One region of the Paenibacillus sp. EKM10P genome, then DNA from elsewhere that is predicted to be linked to it. Evidence: riboswitches for the same ligand, from Rfam matches in the RefSeq annotation. Region 1 holds a riboswitch; each other region holds the start of a gene.

Region 1 (7,817 bases):
AGCAATGAAGATATCGCTTTTGTCAGCGCGGGGGAAGTCACAGGTTATAAAACAGGTGAGGCTACGATCACAGCTTCTTATGGCGGCAAAACAGCTACAGCTACAGTATCCGTAAATGTGCCTGGTGATCTGTCTTTGTCTTCCAAAACGGCAACGATTGATATTAATGAGGACTATACTGCAACTCTGACGGCTACTTATGCGGATGGACGCAAGGAAGACGTGACACAGGATGCGGAGTGGGCTTCAAGCGCGGAAGATATTGCTTCTGTGTCCAAAGGAACGATTACGGGTAAAGCAGCCGGTAAAGCGGTTATTACAGCGACCTATAACGGCAAAAAACTGACAATAAACGTACAAGTGGGCCTTGTGGACCGTCTGGAAACAGACTCGCGCGTGATTGCGCTTGGTGCTCAGGAAACAAAGCAGCTGAAAGTAACAGGCGTTAAGAGTGGTGGCACAAAAACAGACGTAACCAAGGACGCCACTTGGACTACTAGTAATGTAAAAGTAGTTGAAGTTAGCGAAGGTTTGATTAAAGCGAATGCAAGCGGTAAGGCAACGGTCACTGCTTCATATGGCAAGCAAACCATTACGTTTACGGTAGAAGTGGACGTAGCGCAAAAGATTGAAGCGGATGCCATTGCGTTATCACTAAAATCCGGGGATCAAAAAACGATTGCGATTGTAGTTAAATCCAGTGATGGCAAAGAAAAGGATGTTACAACCCAAGCTGAATGGAAAACGTCAAACTATAAGGTAGCCACCGTCAAAAAGGGTCAGGTTACCGCGGTCAGCTACGGTAAGGCTAACATTCAGGCGAAGTTTGGCGGTAAGGTGATCAGCGTACCTGTTGATGTTGATACGCTTAAATACCTGCAAACGGACGAAGTCGCCTTGACTTTGAAGGCAGGGCAGCTGGCCAAGGTTACGGCTACAGCCACGTATAAGGATGAGTCGGAGAAGGATGTTTCCAAACCTGCTGTCTGGTCCTCGTCCAGAATTATTGTTGCGACCGTCAAAGACGGCAACATTAAGGCACAGGGCAAGGGCAAAGCTGTAATTACAGTGAAATATGCAGGTAAAATGACGAAGGTACAGGTAACCGTTCAGTAATCTGTTAAAATGAAAAGAAAAAGAGCAAGCATACGTCTAGAGACGATATGCTTGCTCTTTTATTTTTTAAAGCTTAGAAGCTACGATTTATTCTTCTTGGTTGATGTGTTGCGTGTCAGTGATTCGGTCAAACGCTTGCCAGTGGGTGTCTGGGCCAAGCCGCCTTTGGCGGTCTCGCGGTGCTTCGACGGCATCGCGCTGCCGACTTCAAGCATTACGTCAATGACTTCGTCAGACGGAATGGCGCTGCGCACACCCGCCAAAGCCATATCCGCTGCGGCAAGTGCGGTCACGGCTCCCAGCCCGTTGCGCACGATGCACGGAATCTCGACGAGTCCGGCGACGGGGTCGCAAATCAGACCGAGCGTGTTCTTGAGCGCTAGGCCTACGGCGTGAACGGCCTGCTCAGGTGTGCCGCCGCGTAGCTCGACCATAGCTCCAGCGGCCATCCCGATGGCTGAGCCAATCTCAGCCTGACAGCCTCCCTCCGCGCCGGAAATGAAGGAATTGTTGGCGATGACGTAGCCAATGGCTCCGGCTGCGAACAAGCCGTGCACCATATGCTCATCATCCCAGCCGAACCGCTCCTGCGCACTAATGAACACACCGGGGATGACTCCACAAGAGCCAGCAGTGGGCGTAGCCACAATACGCCCCATGGACGCATTAACCTCCGACACGGAGAGCGCATAAGCCATGGCGAGTGCAGAGGCGTCGCCGGAGCAGGTTTCTCCTGCCCGCAGATACTCGGCCAGACGCTTGCCATCACCGCCCGTTAATCCACTGCGGGAAACGGTGTCTTGCGTCTGACCACGATGAACGGCCTCCTTCATGACTTCATAATAATCAGACATTTGGCGGAAGATTTCTTCTTCCGTTGTATTCGTCTCTTGTACCTGCTCTTGAATCATCAGGCGGCCAATCGTGGTGGATTCCTCCGCGCATATGGCGCTGATTTCATGCAGATGGCTAAATCGCATCAGATTCAGCTCCTTTTTTCAAATTAATCATTTTAATTTCGTACATATGTGGTAAGGATCGTAGTTTTGCGATCAGTTCAGCCGTAGGAGGACTGTCCGTTTCGATGGCGGTAAGTGCTTCTCCATCTCGGCCTTTGCGATCCACATGCATATAGGCAATGTTAATGTCGGCAGCGCCGAGTGCTGAAGTCACCGCACCTAATGTGCCGGGCTTATCCGAGTGAAGAAGCACCAACGTAGCCAGCTCCCCGGTCAGGTTGACTCGGAATTCGTTGAGCTGCTGGACATGGATGCTGCCGCCGCCGATGGAGGAGCCCAGCAGTGTGCGCTGATCCTCACCCTTCCACAGTTCAAAACGGACGGTATTTGGATGGGGCGCGGGTAGTCCGCTGACGGCAAACTCCACGGCCATTCCAGCCTGCGCCGCCCATTGCTCGGCATCTGGAATTCGGTGGTCGTCTGTATCGTAATTGAGCAGGCCTGCGATGAGTGCTAGGTCTGTACCGTGTCCTTTGTAGGTGTCGGCGAAGGAGCCGTACAGTGTCATGCGGGCACGGTCCGGCTGCATCCCGAGCCAGTGACGGGCAACGCGTGCAAGCCGCACCGCGCCTGCAGTGTGTGAACTGGAAGGTCCGGTCATGGCCGGACCGATAATGGAAAATACATCTTTGAAACGCATGGTGTGGCCCCCTGTATGTTCTAGTACCATAGTATATGGTATTTCCGCGTTTGTGCGCAGCTATGACGGTTCCTAATGCTGACGTACAATGTGAGCGCAAAAAAGGACAGGATAAGGAAGTTTCCCTTATCTCTGTCCTCGTTACCTGAGAGTTTCGTGCGGTGTCCTTACCGCCTTACCCCTTGGGTGGCTTGCGCTCTCTCCAGAGTTGCGTCAGATGACGATACATGGACCTGAGAGATTATCCGCCAGCCGGGTGCTGACGTCTTGCTCCTTCGGTGCCGCCAGCGTGTAAGCCCCTGGACAGACTCTCCCGTCATCTTCATTCGCGTATACCGTTCTACATATCTTTCTTAGCGTAATGTATGCCGTGCTCGGTGTCAATCGCAGGTTTCAATTTTTACATAAACAGGCGAGTTTCCGATAAAAAAGATTAAAATTTACATAATTATGGATGAAATCAGGAAGGAATTAGAAGATTGACAGCTAATCTGATAGAGGACAAGTACATTTATGGAATTATAGGAGGGATATTGACGTATGGTAAAAGGCTTGCGGTTCACAGGTTCACGCTTGAAAGGGGTGCTGCATCTAGCAGCGATCGTATCGCTGTTGATTGGGATCCTCGTTCCATTCGGTCAGGTCAAGGCAGAGGGAGCATTGACAGTAGACGAAGCACTTCAGCGCCAAGGCAGTGGAGGTACAGTGACGGTGGAAGGCTACATCGTCGGACATGCTACCGGATCGAAAACAGCTAATTTTTCTGCTCCGTTTGCGAATGATTTTAACGTACTGATTGCCGACCAGGCCAATGAACGTAGCACGTCTAATCTATTGGATGTGCAGCTGACATCTGCGTACAGAGGGCAATTTGGGTTAACAGGTCATCCTGAACTGGTCGGCAGCAAAATTCGTGTGACAGGTACGCTTGGTGCCTACAATAATTTTGGTGGAGTAAAAAGTCCAAGCGCTGTGGAACTGGTGAGTGGAAGCGAGCCGGGGGAACCAGGTGAACCTGGCGAACCTGAACCTGGCAACCCGGGTCAACCCGGTACTACACTGCCGGATGGAAAAGGCAAAAAGGTGCTGTTCGATAATACGCACGCACAGACGGCTGGTGCAGCAGATTGGGTCATTGAAGGCGCCTTCTCCGACTTTGCCAATGGATTACGTAATGTAGGCTTTACTGTGAATCAATTGAACCGCCCTATTCCTTTTACTTATGGAGAACAGGCCATAACCTATGATAAGCTGCGCCAATATGATGTGTTCATCATCGGTGAAGCGAATGTGGCCTTTAAGGCATCCGAGCAGGCTGCCCTGCTGCAATATGTGAATAACGGGGGAAGTGTCTTCTTCATCTCCGACCATTATAATGCCGACCGTAACAAAAACCGTTGGGATTCCTCCGAGGTTATGAATGGCTACCGTCGTGGAGCCTATACTAATCCGGCCAAAGGCATGACTGCAGAAGAAGCTGCATCACCGGCGATGCAAGGATTAACAAGCTCCGATTGGCTGGCGACCAACTTTGGTGTTCGTTTCCGTTACAATGCGCTTGGCGATGTAAATGCTACGGACATCGTAGCCGCAGATCAATCCTTCGGCATTACCAAGGGTGTACGCTCGATTGCCATGCATGCGGGATCTACGCTGGCTATTATTGATCCTACCAAAGCCAAAGGAATTGCCTATATCCCGACAGGTACAAAAAAATGGGGCAATGCAGTAGACCAAGGAGTCTATAACGGCGGAGGCCGTGCGGAAGGTCCTTATGCTGCGATCTCCAAGGTGGGTCAAGGCAAGGCAGCATTTATCGGTGATTCTTCCCCTGTAGAAGATGCTACTCCGAAATATGCGCGTGAGGAAAACGGACAGTCGAAAAAGACATATGATGGTTTTAAGGAAGTAGACGATGCCACCTTCCTAGTGCAAACGGTTCAATGGCTTGCGTGGAAGCAGGACTACACGAAATTATCCGATGTGGCAGGTTTAACGCTGGATCAACCGACGAAGCTGCTGCCGTTTGAAGAGCCTGCGGCTTCCACAGAACCGCAACCGGAGCCTTGGTCTGCTCCAGCAGCAGGCTACAAATGGTACGATCCAAGAACGTTCAAGCCGGGCTCCTATGGAGCGGCTTCGTAATAAACGCAAAAAATAATTCAGTGTGAGTGGTTGGATGCTAGTTAGCCGTTTGGTCCTCTGTAGGGGATCAAACGGCTTTTTTGTGATGAAAATTAACCTGTGGTTGGTTATTTTATTACATTTTGTGCCAGGAAGGTCGCGCTACGGCTGGATCATTGATTTTTTAAATGATGTTGATAGCATAATCTTAATTGATATATCCATATACTGGTGATAGGATGTATTCAAATTATTCCGACAAAAACAGTATGTAATGTTTGTGGAAGGTTTTAACATCAAACATGGTGAGAATAAGCAGGACAAGACCATGGAGAATGGAGGAAGCGCGCGCATTGAATATCGAACCTGTGTTGGAGATTAAAGGATTATCCGTATCTTTTCGTATCAACGATCAATACCACCCGGCAGTCGATCATCTGGATCTGACGGTCAACCCCAATGAAGTGCTGGCTGTAGTCGGAGAATCCGGTTGTGGCAAAAGCGCGCTGGCGCTTTCCATCCCACAATTGCATGACATGGAGCGGACACGTGTCGAAGGAAAGGTTCTTTTTAAAGGCACGGATCTGATCCGTCTCTCCTCAGGGCAAATGAATAAAATCCGCGGAGTGGGCATTGGCATGATCTTTCAGGACCCGCTGACAGCACTGAACCCGTTAATGAGCATTGGCAAGCAGATCGAGGAAAATCTCGATTATCATACGTCCCTATCTACGAAGCAAAAAAGGGAACGTGTACTGGAGCTACTGGAAAGCGTGGATATACCCAACCCCGTACGTGTGTATGAACAGTATCCACATGAACTTTCAGGAGGGATGCGCCAGCGTGTGATGATCGCGATTGCCATAGCTTGCCGACCCTCACTTATTATTGCAGATGAGCCGACGACTGCGCTCGATGTAACCATTCAATCGCAAATTCTTGACTTGCTCAAACAGCTTCAACAGGAGACTGGAAGCGGAATTATTCTGATTACGCACGATCTTGGCGTTGTGGCCGAAGTAGCTGACCGTGTGGTGGTCATGTATGCCGGAGAAATCGTGGAAAGCGCTGATGTTTTTGAATTATTCCGGCATCCACAGCATCCGTATACGCGTTCCTTGCTAGCCTCCATGCCGGGATCGCATACCAAGGGAGAATCGCTGCATGTCATTGGTGGCATTGTTCCCTCATTGCAAGATATTCCTCGCAATAGCTGTCGCTTTGCTTCGCGTATTCCCTGGATTCAGCAGAGAATGCATGAAGACCATCCCCAATTAAAAGAAATTTCCCCCGGCCATTGGGTCCGCTGTACATGTTACCAGCATTTTCATTTTGAAGACGAAACAAAGGGAGAGACTGCTCATGGCACTACTGGAGCTAAATGATTTGAAGGTTCATTATCCGGTGCGCGGTGGTTTTTTCCAGCGTGTTGTTGATCAGGTAAAGGCAGTGGATGGCGTGTCGATCAGCATAGAGGCAGGCCAAACATATGGGCTAGTGGGAGAATCCGGCTGCGGAAAAACGACGACAGGCAGGACGATTATCGGCCTGAATAAGCTGACGAGCGGACAGATTCTTTTTAATGGAAAGGACCTTGCGGCTTTGAGTCGGAATAACCGCCATCCGCTGCGTAGAGACATTCAGATGATTTTTCAGGACCCCTATTCTTCGCTTAACCCGCGCAAGCGCGTATTGGATGTCATTGCTGAACCGCTGCGGAACTTTGAAAGGCTGAGTAATGAGGAAGAGCGGCGAAAAGTGCAGATGCTGCTGGAAAAGGTCGGCTTGAACGCTGATGCGGCCTACAAATATCCGCATGAATTTTCCGGAGGCCAGCGGCAACGGATCGGGATTGCGCGTGCGCTGACATTAAATCCAAAACTGATTATTGCTGATGAACCGGTATCGGCGCTTGATGTTTCTGTGCAGGCACAGGTGCTTAATTTTATGAAGGATGTGCAGCGAGAGTTCAAATTGACGTATTTGTTCATTAGTCATGACCTGGGTATTATCCGCCATATGTGTGACCAAATCGGCATCATGTACCGAGGTCGCCTAGTGGAACAGGGAAGCGAGCAGGACATTTATGAGCGTCCACAGCATTTGTATACCCAGCGGCTTATTGCCACCATTCCCAGTATTGATCCTGCGAAGCGGCTAGAAAATGCTCGAAAAAGGCAGAAGCTTTTATCCTCTTACAAGTCAGAGCTGCCCAAACATTTAGATGCGAGTGGAAAGCCGTTTGCACTAAAATCAGTAAGTCCATCCCATCAAGTCGCGCTACCTTAAGGGAGGTAAAGAATATGTGGAAGTTTACAATGCGCCGGCTGCTGGTTATGATCCCTCAACTTTTTGCACTGAGTGTGCTTATATTTTTCCTAGCTAAGGCTATGCCAGGGGATGCCCTGACAGGGCTCATCACTTCAACTCCCAATCTGAATCCGGCTGCACTGGAAGAACAGCGGCAAAAACTGGGACTCAATGACCCGGTGTGGGTGCAATATGGGAACTGGCTTGTCCAGCTTGCTCATGGGGATCTGGGCAAATCTTATGTACATAAAATTAGCGTTACCGATTTGATTGGCAGTCGTTTGGGGAACACGTTCTTTCTGGGTGTAGTGATTCTGGTTCTGACGTATCTGATCGCCATTCCGCTGGGAGTACTCAGTGGTCGGTATCAGCATAGTCTGCTGGATAAAACCGTGGTGGGGTATACCTATCTCAGCTTTGCAACACCTCTGTTTATACTCGCGTTGCTGCTGCTGTACGTGTTTGGATTCAGACTTGGCTGGTTTCCAACCAGCGGCAGTGTGGATGTAGGTGTTGAACCGGGGACATGGTCATATTACGTGAATAAGTCGTATCATCTCATACTACCGGCGGTTACAGGCGCATTGCTCAGTACGACGGCTTCCATT
Region 2 (7,817 bases), on a different contig from region 1:
ACAATTCAACACTATTGTTAGCAATAGCACTCAATTGAACTCAGGCATTGCCCGCATCACCGGTCACAATCCTTCGATATAGTGCTATTGTAGCACAAAAAAAAGCGATTTCAACATATTTTATTCTCTTTCGACAAAAAATATTTCATATCAAGGCCCATTTGCCTAATTTGCAAGTCAATTGTGCCCTTAAGTGGTCGTACGCTCAATGAGACTGTATTCTAGCGAATGAAGCTCCATTTGGCGTCCAATCAGCTGAGGGGAAAGCATGAAAAAGGCATTTTCCGCCTGAGCCATAATGGGATTTTGAACCGTTGTAATCCCCATGGTGTGCGCCAGCTCCGTGTTATCAAACCCAACAATCGCCAGATCTTCCGGTACCCTCAGCAATTGTCTGCGCGCTTCGCAGAGAATGCCCACTGCTACATAATCGTTAGCACACAAGATAGCCTCTGGAAATTCCTCACGATGCTGTAACAAATTGCGCACGACCTGTTCGCCATCACGAATGTTATAAATAGAAGAATAGTTCCAGTGTGGCAGCACCGGCAGATTGTGTTCACTCATGATCTGCTCATAGGCTCGTTGTCTGCTGTGAGTATTGATGCTGCTTGGACGACCAAAAGCATTGGCTATACGTGTATAGCCTTTTTGTATCAAATGTTTTAATGCTAACATGTATCCTTCATATTGATCCATAGCGACGGAGCGAATATCGGTATGCTCCATACGTTGCCATGCCACGATCGGTCCATATTTACAATAGGTACTCAAAAAATCAGTGTCATTCACGCAGGAAATGATGACCAGCGCATCGACTCTTTTTCTTTTTAAATCCTCGAAAGCTTGAAGCTCTTTCTTTTTGTCTTCTCCCGAAGTATAAATAATGGTTTGGAATTCATATTGGCCTGCGATTTCCACAAAGCTGTCCAGAAATGCCAGCACAATTTCATTGATAGTTGAAGTGATGATACCAATCTGAAGCGTCTGACCCTTGGATAGAGAGATCGCATTCCGATTAGGAACATAATCTAATTCCTGCATGATTTTTAAAATTTTAGCTCTGGTTTCGTGACTTACATGGGGGGACTGATTTAACACTCTGGAAACCGTAGCTTTGGAAAAGCCCGCCAGTTTTGCAATTTGATCAAGATTCGACATGATGCTTCTCCTCACCTGAGAAAAAAATACTTGACATGAAACGCGTTACAACAATTAGGATGCTTTATGAGGGCATTACGTCTATTTTAAAGCATCTGTCGATGCATTTCAAAGGAGAACGGTTACCGTTAGTTATGGATTCGCATTGCAGCACCTGACGGGTTACTGACTAAAGTGAAAACATTAAATTAAGGAAAGAGGTTTTCATACCATGACGAAGACGCTAAAAGGATTCCCGAAAAACTTCCTCTGGGGCGGGGCAACTGCAGCCAACCAATTGGAAGGTGCTTTTGACGTAGATGGAAAAGGTCTGTCCAGCGCAGACATGATAGCCTATGTACCTAAATCAGAACGTAAGAACGATCATGCTATAGAAATTTCGTCCGAACGACTGGAGGACATCTTGGCAGGGAAGGTAAACGCCCGTTTTCCAAAGCGTGAAGGTGTGGACTTTTACCACCACTACAAAGAAGATATTGCCTTGTTTGCAGAAATGGGCTTTAAAGTATTCCGGATGTCCATCCACTGGTCGCGGATTTTCCCGAATGGATATGATGCCGAGCCGAATGAAGCGGGATTGCAATTCTACGACAATGTATTCGATGAGCTGCGCAAGTATGGTATTGAGCCTTTGGTAACACTGTCGCATTATGAAACACCGCTAGGTCTGACACAGAAGTATAATGGCTGGTTGGGACGCGAAGTCGTGGATCATTACGTAAAATATGCCGAAACGGTATTTACACGCTATAAGGATAAAGTAAAATACTGGCTGCCCTTTAACGAAATTAATGTCATGACTATGAGCCCGTTTACAGGCGGAGGTGTGGTTATTGACCGTGTAGAAAACAAGCAACAAGCGATATATCAAGCATTGCACCATCAATTTGTAGCAAGTGCATTGGCGACCAAACGGGGACATGAGATCATTCCGGGTGCTCAGATCGGCTGTATGCTGGCCCGCATTGAAAGCTACCCACATACGTGTAACCCAGAAGATATCCTGAAAGCACAGCATGAAAATCAAATGAACCTGTTCTTTACGGATGTGCATGCTCGTGGGGAATATCCCAACTATATGAACCGCTATTTTGAAGAAAATAATATTGTGATCCAGACAGAACCCGGCGATGCCGAAATTTTGAAAAATAACACGGTCGATTTTATCTCATTTAGTTACTATATGACCTTGACCGTATCGGCAGGGCCAGAAGGCGAAAAGGCAGCAGGGAACCTGATAGGCGGTGTGAAAAATCCGTATCTGCAGTCTTCCGACTGGGGATGGCAGATCGATCCGATCGGTTTGCGTGTTACACTGAATACGTTTTATGATCGCTATCAAAAGCCACTGTTCATCGTGGAAAATGGCCTGGGTGCGTATGATAAGGTAGAAGAAGACGGCTCTGTGCATGACACGTATCGCATTGATTACTTGCGTCAGCATATTGCCCAAATGAAGGAAGCGATTGCTGACGGTGTTGATCTGATTGGTTACACCAGCTGGGGACCTATCGACCTTGTGAGCATGTCTACGTCCGAAATGTCCAAGCGCTACGGATTTATTTACGTTGATCTGGATGATGACGGTAACGGAACGCTTCAACGCTCCAAAAAGGACTCATTTAACTGGTATAAAAATGTGATAGCAACCAACGGTGAAGAATTGTAATTCCATATCGTTTTGGCGGGTACAGCAGAGAAAATCCTCAGGATGCAATCTGCTGTACCCGCTTTTTGTATAGACACTCTATTGATTCTTTCAGAGGGCTTCACAAATTTTTCACTTGTAATAAGCTGAAATTTTTCTGTATAATGAATAAAAATTTCATATGTCTGGTTGATGTTTGCGGGAGATGGAATGAAAGTTCCAACCGAAGGGGCAAAACTCTCAGGTGCTTAGGCTGATTTACAGCAACGAGCAGGGACCGTAAACGGACAGAACTCTGGAGAGACCCTTAATTGGGCGCCGAAGGTGCACCGCAGATCACATCTGCTTAAACTCTCAGGCAAAAGGACAGAGACGCGAATAACCTGTGACAGGGATAGCCCTAGGCTTTTATAAGCTTTTAGAGGTGAAATCCTGCACAAGATGGTTGTATTTTTTCGTGCCTTTAACCTCTCCAGGAGTCGAATCAACAGATTTGACTCTTTTTTGTTTTCTACTATGCTGGAGGAGCGGGTTGAAATGAATTTGGTACATGTGTTAGAAACGATTAGTAGTTGGATATGGGGGGCGCCTCTCATCATCCTTGTTATGGGAACGGGGTTATGGCTGACCATACGTCTAAAAATGTTGCAGGTATTCCGCCTGCCCCTGGCGATCAAGCTCATCGGTAAGGCCCCGAATGAAGGTAGCGGGGATGTAAGTAGTTTTGCGGCTTTGAGTACAGCATTGGCGGCTACCGTCGGTACAGGAAGTATTGTCGGTGTAGCGACGGCCATTAAGCTGGGCGGGCCGGGTGCCTTGTTCTGGATGGTCGTTGCAGCCTTCTTTGGGATGGCGACGAAATATGCGGAAGGTGTACTTGCGGTAAAATACCGGGTGAAGGATCGGAATGGACAATTTTCCGGCGGCCCGATGTATTATATTGAAAAAGGCCTGGGACGCCGTTTTAAACCGTTGGCGATGCTGTTTGCTTTTTCAGGGATGCTGGTAGCGTTGTTCGGAATTGGAACATTCCCTCAGGTCAAGGCGATTGTATCTTCGACTGAAAACAGTTTTGGCGTTCCGCCGATTGTAACGGCGCTGACAATTGCTGTCCTTACAGGTCTTGTGACCATTGGTGGACTCAAAAGCATTGCCAAGGTATCGACGAAGGTCGTTCCTTTTAAAACAGGCCTGTATGTATTAATTTGTATCATTGTACTGATTCGATTTGCTGACCAACTTCCTGCCGCAATTGCGCTTGTGCTTCATTCGGCATTTTCAACTACATCGGCAACCGGCGGATTTGCAGGAGCTACGATTATGCTGGCCATGCGCAGTGGGGTAGCCAGAGGTATTTTTGCCAACGAAGCTGGATTGGGGAGCGCACCGATTGCAGCCGCAGCTGCCAAAACCAAATGGCCTGCGGAACAAGGGCTGATTTCCATGACAGGCGTATTTATTGATACGATGGTTATTTGTGTGATGACCGGGTTGACGTTACTGGTTAGCGGGGTGTGGAGCGGGCCTACCGATGCAGGCTTGATGACTCAGCAAGCCTTTTCCAGTGCATTTCCGCTGGGAGCAGAGCTGCTCACCATCATCCTGATTATGTTCGCATTCACCACCATGCTCGGCTGGAACTATTACGGGGAACGCTGTGTTGAATACTTGCTTGGGGTTAAGTGGATCAAGCCTTATCGTTATTTGTTCATTGTACTGGTTGGCGGGGGCGCGTTCATTAAACTGGATGCGATTTGGCTGCTGGCAGATATTTTTAACGCCATGATGGCTTTTCCGAACCTGATTGCACTGCTCGGCTTGTCGGGAATTGTTGTTGCAGAAACCCGGACTTATATGAATTCCTTGTATCCTAATAAGAACAAGGGTATTCTTGCTGGTGCCAATGTAGGGGCGGCTATCCAAGTAGAAGAAAAGGGACAAACGGTAAATTCATAAATACTAAAAGGGAGTATCCTCAGCCATCACAGGCTTGAGGGTACTCCTTTTTTTAGGTTATAAGACTGGTGATTACCGACATTTTATTTATTCTGAATATCTCTTAATCCATAACGTTTACAAACCTAAGAGTTATTACATGGGAGCATAATCGTAATTTGAAAATGCGAATCCGTAATAGTTGTATTTAAATAACCACCATATTTCTTTATCACTTGCTGGATGTTAAGTAATCCATACCCATGTTTTTTTAAAGGGGGATTGTATGTTTTGGTTGAGAATGCTGTATTGAGATAATTACTTTTTGAATTGCGAACATAAATCCATAGGGCAATATTATCGGTGAAAATTTCCAAATGAATTGAATGCTCTTTCTTTCTAGGAAGCTGCATTACAGCTTCAATAGCATTATCGAAAACATTACCTAAGACAATACATAGATCATGACTTCCAATACTAATATTTGCCGGGTTAATATGGATTTGATGGAAGAAAGCTATCCCACTTTTATTAGCGATGCTGAAAGTATGATTTACTAAAGCATCAATAACGAGATGTCCTGTTGTTATATGAAGTTTTGGTGAGTCTATATTTTTTAGAGTTTGGTTGATGTGATTAACACCCTCTTCCGTCCTCTGTTCTTGTAAACAAGCACGGACAAAAATTAACTGTTTTTTGAAATCATGAATACTTCGTTTGATATCACTAAGAGATCGAGTTGTTTCTTTATAACGTTTTTCTTGCATCAGCATTTGCTTTTGAAAAAAGCATGAGAGGTTTGACTTTTCTATCAACTTGTCCGTTAGAAAGACAATAATCACGTTCATTCCAAGAATACTGATGATTGACATTATAAAGAATAAATTATGTTTCATAAAAGAAAATAAACCGTAATGTATGAGCAAGTTAAACGATGTTCCTATTAATATTACAAAATAATACACAATCCCTATCTTGTATTTCCTTCCTTTTTTAAAATAATGAACTACTAGTACTGTAATAAGTATGAAGTGTAAAGAGGCGAAAAGTAAAAAAAGGTTAACTATTGGATTGGAAAAATGACTTTGCTTTGTTGTGCTAAATAAAAATAAAGAGTAATTAGAAAACGAGGTGACATTAATGTAAACGCAATGATTCAAAAAACTCACCCTTCCTGAAAACGAGAAATTATAAAACGAGCATACGCCTCACGAAGTGATTTAGCGTGAGAACGACCTACAGGGAATTCTTGTTCGTTTGACATAATAACAGAAGTAGCTGAAAACTTACGTATATGAACTAAATTCACAATTATTGACCTATGTATAAACACAAACGGATATTTTAATTGTTCATAAACCGCTTTCAACGTTCCGGAAATAAAATAGTTGTGTGAATCCGTTGCAATACAAAGTTCATTATGGATGTAATTGTTTTCACCTTTTGAGATGGCTATGATCTCAGAGTGTCTCAATACAAGATGCTCAGTTTTATTTTTCACAGACAGAAAGTGGGATACTGAAGAACGCATATAATGACATAGTTTATTTATTTTTTCTACAAAGAGTTTATAAGTAAGGGGTTTAAGTAAATATTGAAATGCTTGTACTTCAAAACTTTCTAGCATGTATTCTGGATAGTTAGTTAGAAATATGATTTGAACTTCTCGGTCAGGAAAAAGGCGAATAAGTTTTGCAGTTTCAATTCCCGATAATTCCCTCATTTCAATATCTAACAAGATAATATGAAAGGGGTATCGCTCTTGTGAACTGTAAGATTTGATTAGATCTTCCCCAGATAAAAAGAATTGTAGATTAAAATCTAAGGATTCACTTACTGACATACACATGAAAAAGTGTTGTAAAATTTTATGCATTGCGGGATCATCGTCACAAACAGCAACTTGAAACAAATAGACCACCTCAAATATGTTATATAAATCCAGTATATTGTAAAAAAAGTCTATTCGAAGTGATGTTTTACATATGAAAAAAATTACCATCAGGTTATGGAATTTTTGTTAGTAAAAGTTCAAATGCATACTTATACTGTGGAGAGGACGTAGCGCAGGCGAGGGAATGGATACGTTCTTCTTTATTGCTTAGAAACCTTATTTTCAGCCTTTATAAAAGTATTCAGTTAAGGCTCTACTGGTTCAGTTCGCGTCACGATAACGGCAGGAACAAGCAGTTGCACGCTCCTAGTACTTTTAATCTTTGTTGCTGTCTCAAGCAGTCTAATCCTTTACTTTCTTTGGACATATAAACAAAGAATTAACAAGTAACGTACTTTGCCATTAAAGAAATATAGGTAACAAAAATATTAATCTCACATGAAGCTGACATATTTGGTTGTTGAGATGGACTTCTTTGCATTTCAGGATACAAGCTTATTTTTTCTTTTTGCCTTATGCTACATTAAAAGCCGAGAAGGAAAAGCTATCTAGTATAGATATTGTCCAGAGAGAATAAAGTATATGAATAAACTATGAAGGTGTAGGATGGCTTTTAAATTCAGTCCGGTTTCGGATGATGGACATCTAATCTTGGTGGCTAGTGTGCACTGCGAGAATGCAATTACAACTCAGAATGAGCGTACATCTTATTTTTAAAACTTATGTGAATTTTGTCACTAGTTAATCGATTCATAATTACATAGGGACCGCATCCATTCTAAGGAGGGCTAAAATGAAAGCTTCGCAATATAACTTTATTTTTAATGACATTATTGAAAATACCGATAAAACGGTACTTTATAATTCTCGAACAGGTGCATTGGCAGTTCTTGAACCGGAGTACTATAAACAGTTTTGTGAACTTACAAACAATGGATTGGCAATTAATAATGATACTTATCTTAAAAATCTTATCGAATGTGGCTATATCGTAGAAGATAATATGAATGAAAAAGCATATGTAAAGGTAAACCTCTTAAAAAATCGGTTTGAATCTTCTAATTTAATGCTAACAATTGCCCCTACAATGGCCTGCAATTTTAGATGTGTATACTGTTTTGAGAAAGACCAATATCATAACAAAACTATGAGTCAAGAAACAGCTCAAAGTATAGTCAA
Region 3 (7,817 bases), on a different contig from region 1:
TTCCTCTACATTTAGCGGAAAATAAATGGTAGGCGGATGGTAACCGAAATCAAGCAATCGTTTGGCTACATCCAGCGTGCGTACTCCAAATTTCTTCAAACCTCGCCCCGACATGACAAATTCGTGTTTACAATGCCCAGGATAAGGCAGGTCAAAGTGCGGAGCCAGCCGATGCATCATGTAGTTGGCATTGAGTACAGCGCATTCGGACACTCGCTTCAAGCCATCAGGACCGTAGCTGCGGATATAGGCATAGGCTCGGACGAGAATGCCGAAGTTTCCGTAAAAGGCTTTGACCCGCCCAATAGAATCTCCCTGCTCCCGATCCCAGCGGTACACACCCTGCGAATCACGTACGACAAACGGCTTGGGCAAATAGGGTATCAGCCGCTGCTTTACGCCGACGGGTCCAGCGCCAGGGCCGCCTCCACCGTGCGGAGTACTCATCGTTTTGTGCAAATTGAGATGCACCACATCGAAGCCCATGTCCCCGGGGCGGGTAATCCCCATGATGGCATTGGAGTTTGCCCCGTCATAGTAAAGCAGACCACCTGCGTCATGCACGATCGCGGCAATGTCAGTAATTTGCTTCTCGAACAAGCCCAGCGTGTTCGGATTGGTCAGCATGAGCGCAGCGGTGTCGTTGCCTACCGCTTGGCGGAGCGCGTCCAGATCCACCAGCCCCTCAGGGGTGGAGGGAAGGGTGATTGTTTCGAAGCCCGCGACGGTTGCACTGGCGGGGTTCGTACCGTGCGAGGAATCCGGCACGAGCACCTTGGTACGTCGCTCACCACGTGCCTCGTGGTACGAGCGAATCATCATCAGCCCGGTCCATTCGCCATGGGCGCCAGCAGCGGGCTGGAGCGTGACGGCATCCATGCCGGTCAACGCAGCCAGATCGTTTTGGAGCGTATGCAGCAGCTCCATAGCCCCCTGGATGCTATTCTCCGGCTGATATGGATGAATTTTAGCGAAGCCTGCGTAACGGGCGACATCCTCATTCACTTTTGGATTGTATTTCATCGTACACGAGCCAAGCGGATAAAACCCGTTGTCGACGCCGAAGTTGCGCTGGGACAGGGCGGTATAATGGCGAATAACATCTACTTCGTATACCTCGGGTAATGCCGCAGGTTCGCTGCGCAGCGCATAATCCGGCAAAAGCTCTGCCACCGGGCGACGAGGAACGTCGCACTCGGGAAGGGAATAAGCGATGCGACCCGGACGGCTCAATTCAAAAATGAGCGCTTGATCGTGTTCCTTCAACAGCTCTTGTTTCTGGTCCGGTCCGGTGTGTGTCATAGCAATCCCTCCAAGGTGTGTACAAATTGGTCAATCTCTTCTTTGGTTCTTTGCTCCGTCACGGCAATCAGCATGTGACCCGCAAGTTCCGGATAGTCCCGGCCCAAATCATAGCCTGCGATAAATCCGGCAGCTAGCAGATTGTCCTGAAGTTGGCTCACATCCGTACCTTCAGGCAGCCTAAGGGCAAACTCGTTAAAGGTCGGTGCGTGAAATGAGGCAGTTACGCCTTTCAAGCTCAGCAATTGTTCTAACGCATAGCGGCTTTTATGCAAATTCAGCTCGGCTACTTCCTGGATGCCCTGTCTCCCCATGACGGACAAGTACACAGATGCAGATAATGCAAGCAACGCTTGATTGGAGCAAATGTTAGACGTGGCCTTTTCGCGGCGGATATGCTGTTCCCGCGCTTGCAAGGTCAGCACGAAGCCGCGTTTGCCGTTACGGTCTGTGGTTTGGCCTACGATACGCCCAGGGATACGACGCATATGTGCCTGAGAAACGGCAAAGTAACCGCAGGTCGGACCGCCGAGGGAGGACGAGATCCCAAGCGGCTGCGCGTCTCCTACAACAATATCCGCGCCCTGCTTGCCGGGCGCCTCCAGCAAGCCAAGTGCCAATGGGTTGGCACTGACGACCATTAGCCCCTTGTGTGCATGGATCAGGTCAGCCATCGGCTTCAGATTTTCCACGGCTCCAAAAAAGTTGGGGCTTTGGATCAAGACAGCCGCCGTCTGTTCCGATACGGCCGCGGCAAGCGCATCGACATCCGTTACGCCGTCCGAACAGCCGATCTCCACGATGTCCAAGTCCAATCCGCGCGCATAGGCTGCCAATACCTGGCGTGCCTCTGGATGGACAGACCTTGATACAATAAGCTGTTTACGGCGCGTGGCTGCGGCGGCCAGTGAGCCCGCTTCCGCCAGAGCTGTCGCTCCATCGTACATACTGGCATTAGCTACTGCCATGCCTGTCAATTCGCAAATATACGACTGAAATTCAAAAATGGCTTGCAGCTCGCCCTGGCTTACTTCCGGCTGATAGGGGGTGTAGGCTGTGTAAAATTCGGAACGTGAGGTGATGTGCTGAATGACGGACGGAATATGATGATCATAAATACCTGCACCAAGAAAGCTGGCATGTGTATCTGTATTGGCATTGTGCCCGGCCAGCTCGGCCATGTGGCGAGTTAGGGCTCTTTCGTCGAGCCGAGAGGAAAGAGGGAGTTCCCCTTGGTATCGAATTGCCTCTGGAATGTCACTGAATAAATCATCAATGGATGATACGCCCACCACACGCAGCATTTCGGTTTGATCTTGTTCGGTCATGGGGAGATAGCGATGCTGCTTCATAAGTTCTGGCTCCTTTCGAAAAGCAAAATTTAGATAGTAAATTAGCTAATACATAATCGTAGTTGGAAAATCCAGAATTTCGTATCTGACATGATCGCTTTTTTAGAGTGAAGAGGATTAAGATCAGCGTGACCGTTTATAAAAGGGGGCTGGGACCACTTCCGCACGCAGGCGTTTACCTCGAATTTCGACCTCTAACGGTGTAGATAGGGTGCTAAAACGACTGTCCACCAGGGCTAGCCCCAAATTACGCTTCAAGGTGGGCGATTGAGTCCCCGTTGTGACCTCACCAATGTGTTGGCCTTCCGCGAAGACTGGATAATGAGCGCGCGGGATACCGCGGTCAATCATTTCCAGCCCGATCAACTTGCGAGGAATTCCTTGTTCTTTCTGGTGTTGCAGTGCTTCTCTGCCGATAAAATCTCCTTTATTCAGCTTGACGAAGAAACCTAAACCAGCCTCAAGCGGTGAAATGGTGGCAGATAACTCTTGTCCGTACAGCGGCAGCCGTGCCTCAAACCGCAGTGTATCGCGAGCACCAAGCCCAGCGGGAATTAGCCCATACGATTCACCGCAACGAAGCAAACCATTCCACACGGCGGGTGCTTCCTCAGCAGGTATATAAAATTCAAAACCGTCTTCCCCGGTATATCCGGTTCGGGAGACGAGTGCTTTTGCTCCGAACAATTGCACGTTCTCATGGAATCGGAAAGATGCCAGATTCGTAATATCTGCATCTGTCACGGCTGCGGCAATATGTGCTGCTTCCGGTCCTTGTAATGCCAGCAATGCGATCGCATCAGACACATTCTCCAGATGAACCGATGCAGGTACGTGGCGCATGAGCCAATCCCAATCTTTGTCGATGTTGGAGGCATTCACAACGAGCATGTAGCGCTCTGGTCCTTTGCAGTATACAAGCAAGTCATCCACTACGCCTCCATCGGGGTAACACAGGAGTGAATATTGTGCCTGGCCCGGTTCCAACTGGCTGACATCATTCGTGGTTACCCATTGCAAAAAAGCCTCGGCTTCTTTGCCCTCAACCAAAAACTCGCCCATGTGCGAGACATCGAATAAACCCGCGCGTTGCCGGACGGCCTCATGCTCTTTTTGGATGCCGCTAAACTGAACGGGAAGCTCCCACCCGCCAAAGTCAATACAACGAACCCCGGGCTGCGTCCCGTAGGACGAAAATAATGGTGTTCTTCGCAAATTAGACATTTTTTCACTCCTATCCAGTGTAATCGGCTAAACAAAAAAGACAGGCTGAAAGAAACGTATAGACGGCAGTCCATACTCTTCTTTCAGCTCTGTCCTTGATACCAGAAAGTTACCCCGGTGTGAACCAGGTTTCCCCTTGGGTGATCCGCTCTAATCGCGAATGCTCTCCAGAGATGCGTCCGGCAGAGGTCCTTTTGCCTGAGAGATTCACCTGCAATGCAAGTTTACTCCTTCGGCGCTACCTTTTGGATCAACGGTAGGTTACCCGGTTTTGCAGGTAACAACTTGATCCGAGTTCGCGTGCACAACTGTCTCAGAAACGACAACAGCTATGCGAATCTTTTGGGTAGTCTCTCCCTCCGCGTTCATCCGCGTTTGCAGTTGTCGGGGTATTTCCAAAAGCATTTGCTATAACCCATTAATACGCAAATTCATTCAAAATGTCAATAAAAATGTCATATAAAACAATCCAAAAAACATTTAATGTATAAATAAGGATATGTAAGCGTTTGTTACAAGTTATCATTTTTTAATATTCTATGCTATATGAGATAACATGAAGTATTTTTGTTAGTATTATTGACATGAGTGTTCATGTTGTCATAATCTTAACCTGTCTAATACAGGTGATTAAAAGCATTTTATTCATGTGGAAGTGAGGCGAAAGCAGGATGAGTGAAGTGAAACGGGAACTTTGGTATACAGACGAACATGAGTGGGTTCAGCGCACAGCAGACGGGACGTTGCGGATCGGCATTACAGACTTTGCACAGCATCAACTGGGTGATATTGTTTTTGTGGAATTACCTGGGGCGGGAGCAACGATTGAACAGGGGGCAGAGATTGGTACAATTGAATCGGTGAAGACCGTATCCGACCTTTTTGCTCCGGTGGCGGGAACCGTATTGAAAGTAAATGAAGCTCTGGAAAGCACACCTGAGCTGGTGAATGAATCTCCCTATGAAAAGGGTTGGATGATTGAAGTAGAGATGGGCAATGATGTCGAGGAAGCTCTGAGCAAGCTGCTGTCTGCGGATCAGTACGAGCAGTTGATTTCGGATGAACAATAATGAGCAATATAAGATGGAATATTAGCGCTTTATTCTAAATTTTTATATGGATATTGAATTGAATAAAAGCATCGTTAGTCCGCTCGTTTTGTGTATATAATAGTCGCTATGATCTGACATGGCGGCTATTTTTTTGTTGTCTTTTAGAAGGCGTAATTACGTCGATTATTAGATTTAGAGGTGAGCTCCTCTACATAAGGTGCAGATTTACAGCACTGTTTTTTCGACTAATTTCTATTGTTATCGTTCATATTAAGAAGAATTATGCAGGTATAATACGTTATTTTAAATTTAAATGTTGTCATCAACGTTCATGACGAAAGTACGTTTTCATTTCGTTGATGAAGATAGCGCTGTCATTTAGTATGAATTTTAAGAAAAGGTAGTGATGCTATTTACTCACAAGGAGGATATGAATATGAGCACAGTGGACACAAAGTCCAGTCCAAACGGTGGCGCTCGTGTCGCCGTACAACGTTTTGGCCGTTTTCTCAGCGGTATGGTGATGCCGAATATGGGAGCCTTTATTGCGTGGGGATTAATTACAGCACTCTTTATTCCGACCGGGTGGTTCCCGAACGAGGGTTTTGCACAACTGGTTGATCCGATGAAAAATTATTTGCTGCCGCTGCTGATCGGTTACACAGGAGGCACGATGATTCACGGACAGCGCGGAGGTGTGATCGGTGCCATTATGACGATGGGTGTCATTGTGGGGGCCGATATCCCGATGTTCCTGGGTGCGATGGTAGCTGGTCCGCTGGCTGCATGGATATTGAAGAAGTTCGATAAGGCCATTGAAGGCAAAGTCAGATCAGGCTTTGAAATGCTGGTCAATAATTTCTCGGCTGGGATTATCGGTGCCATTCTAGCACTGCTAGCGCATGTAGCGATCGGTCCGGTCGTTCAAACCATCAGCCAAGTATTGTCGACAGGGGTACAGTTTCTCGTAAATGCAGGGCTCTTGCCGCTTGTCAACCTCATTATTGAGCCCGGAAAAGTATTATTTCTTAACAACGCATTGAATCACGGAGTATTGAGCCCGATTGCGTTGGAGGAAGCTGCAAGAACAGGAAAATCCGTTTTGTTCATGCTTGAATCCAATCCTGGTCCGGGGCTCGGCATTTTGCTGGCCTATTGCCTGTTCGGTAAAGGCTCTGCGAAGTCGTCTGCTCCTGGTGCAGTTATCATTCATTTTTTCGGCGGGATTCATGAAATTTATTTCCCTTACATTTTGATGAAGCCGATTCTAATTCTCGCTGCTATAGCAGGGGGCGTTGTGGGAACCTTCTGTTTTATGTTGACAGGTGCCGGACTGGTTGCTGCTCCTTCACCAGGCAGTATCATTGCTTATTTCCTGATGACACCAAAAGGCGGGTATTTGCCGATGCTGAGCGGTGTAATCGCTGCTGCAGTCGTATCCTTTGCTGTTGCCGCAGTATTGCTCAAGACAGGTAAGCAAAAGGAAGAGGGGCTGGAGGAAGCTGCATCCCGCCTGAAAGATATGAAAAATCAAAGCAAGGGTGCAAGTGCTAACGCCACTGTAATGGAAGATAACCACGCATCTGATCGTGCTGCTGAGATTGCCGGAGATCGAATGCTCAAGGATAAATCCGAAGTGAACAAAATTGTCTTTTCCTGTGATGCAGGTATGGGTTCAAGTGCCATGGGAGCTTCAATTTTACGCAAAAAAATGAAACAGGCGGGCGTGGGCGTTACGGTAACGAATACGGCAATCAGTGAAATTCCACAGGATGCAGACATTGTCATTACGCAAAAAACATTAACAGACCGGGCTAAAACGGTAGCCCCGAATGCTGAGCACATTTCCATTGACAATTTTCTGAAAAGCCCTGAATACGAAGCGCTGGTTGACCGTCTGAAATCCGACTCTTAATCCCTATAAAGTCAGCCGTCTGTGTACAGTTTGTATTTCCTGCTGAAAGGGAATAGAGCTTGGGAAGGAACGGTATGCGCTTATGAATATTACGAAACGACAATCTGACATCGTGGAGTATCTTTTGGAGCAGCCCCATGAGGTTACGGCCGGAGAAATTGCCGAGAAGATTAATGTCAGCACAAGGACGGTCCATCGGGAACTTGGCGCAGTCGAGTGCTGGTTGGCGGCTCATGAGGTAAAGCTGGAGAAAAAATCAGGGATCGGTATCTATGTGGATGCCGACCCGAATCAGCTTGCAAGTCTACGGGAGCAGTTGCTGCAAACGAAGTCAGACGATTACTCGGCTGAGGAGAGAAAGATTGTAGTGCTGTGCATGCTGCTGGATACACAGGAGCCGATCAAGTTACTGGCGCTGGCATCGGATTTGAAAGTCACAGTAACTACGGTCAGTCATGATCTGGACGAATTACGAGGCTGGATTGCAGATCGAGGGCTCGTGCTAGTGCGCAGACGGGGATACGGTGTCGAGATTACAGGACGGGAGATAGACAAAAGACGGGCGATTTCTGAGCTGGCTCTCGAATATTTGGATGAATCGGCTCTGTTTTCCGGTCGTGAGGAGCTTCGTCCGGTGACACGTGTCACTGAAAAGTTGCTGGAGATGATGGGCAGGGAGAACTTGCTAACCGTGGAGAACGCCCTCTGGCAGCCTCATGATCAATGGCTGAAAAACATGGTGGAAAGCAAATATATGGAGTTGCTGATTCAAATTTGCGTGTCACTGGCACGTCTACGACTCGGGTACGTTGTAGATCATCGTCTCTCGTATTCGAAAACAGATTCAGAGGAGAATATCATGCTGCGCACAGCTATGGTGGAACGCATATGTGGAGAATTGTCAGCAGCGCTGGATATTGAGTTTCCAGAATCGGAGCGATGTTATTTCGGGCTGCTGTTCCGTGATGCTGA

The links. Region 1 has a riboswitch for glycine ahead of sdaAB (L-serine ammonia-lyase, iron-sulfur-dependent subunit beta). Riboswitches for the same ligand answer to the same signal wherever they lie in the genome.
Region 2: it holds a riboswitch for glycine, as region 1 does, so the genes downstream of both, HFE01_RS21595 (alanine/glycine:cation symporter family protein) here and sdaAB (L-serine ammonia-lyase, iron-sulfur-dependent subunit beta) in region 1, are expected to answer to the same signal.
Region 3: it holds a riboswitch for glycine, as region 1 does, so the genes downstream of both, gcvT (glycine cleavage system aminomethyltransferase GcvT) here and sdaAB (L-serine ammonia-lyase, iron-sulfur-dependent subunit beta) in region 1, are expected to answer to the same signal.

What each region holds. Positions count from the first base shown of each region.
Region 1 is NZ_JAALET010000017.1:14,064-21,880, forward strand. Features, by position in the region: gene HFE01_RS24025 (Ig-like domain-containing protein) at 1-1,116, shown strand, start outside; gene sdaAA (L-serine ammonia-lyase, iron-sulfur-dependent, subunit alpha) at 1,197-2,096, opposite strand; gene sdaAB (L-serine ammonia-lyase, iron-sulfur-dependent subunit beta) at 2,086-2,775, opposite strand; glycine riboswitch at 2,987-3,101, opposite strand; gene HFE01_RS24040 (DUF6359 domain-containing protein) at 3,316-4,920, shown strand; gene HFE01_RS24045 (ABC transporter ATP-binding protein) at 5,253-6,284, shown strand; gene HFE01_RS24050 (ABC transporter ATP-binding protein) at 6,262-7,188, shown strand; gene opp4B (oligopeptide ABC transporter permease) at 7,203-7,817, shown strand, end outside.
Region 2 is NZ_JAALET010000012.1:73,361-81,177, reverse strand. Features, by position in the region: gene HFE01_RS21605 (LacI family DNA-binding transcriptional regulator) at 190-1,161, opposite strand; gene HFE01_RS21600 (glycoside hydrolase family 1 protein) at 1,373-2,830, shown strand; glycine riboswitch at 2,999-3,083, shown strand; glycine riboswitch at 3,095-3,189, shown strand; gene HFE01_RS21595 (alanine/glycine:cation symporter family protein) at 3,347-4,765, shown strand; gene HFE01_RS21590 (sensor histidine kinase) at 4,891-5,559, opposite strand; gene HFE01_RS21585 (LytR/AlgR family response regulator transcription factor) at 5,910-6,656, opposite strand; gene HFE01_RS21580 (radical SAM/SPASM domain-containing protein) at 7,432-7,817, shown strand, end outside.
Region 3 is NZ_JAALET010000008.1:87,523-95,339, forward strand. Features, by position in the region: gene gcvPB (aminomethyl-transferring glycine dehydrogenase subunit GcvPB) at 1-1,302, opposite strand, end outside; gene gcvPA (aminomethyl-transferring glycine dehydrogenase subunit GcvPA) at 1,299-2,654, opposite strand; gene gcvT (glycine cleavage system aminomethyltransferase GcvT) at 2,778-3,878, opposite strand; glycine riboswitch at 3,958-4,054, opposite strand; glycine riboswitch at 4,068-4,141, opposite strand; gene gcvH (glycine cleavage system protein GcvH) at 4,550-4,948, shown strand; gene HFE01_RS18200 (PTS mannitol transporter subunit IIBC) at 5,367-6,845, shown strand; gene HFE01_RS18205 (BglG family transcription antiterminator) at 6,928-7,817, shown strand, end outside.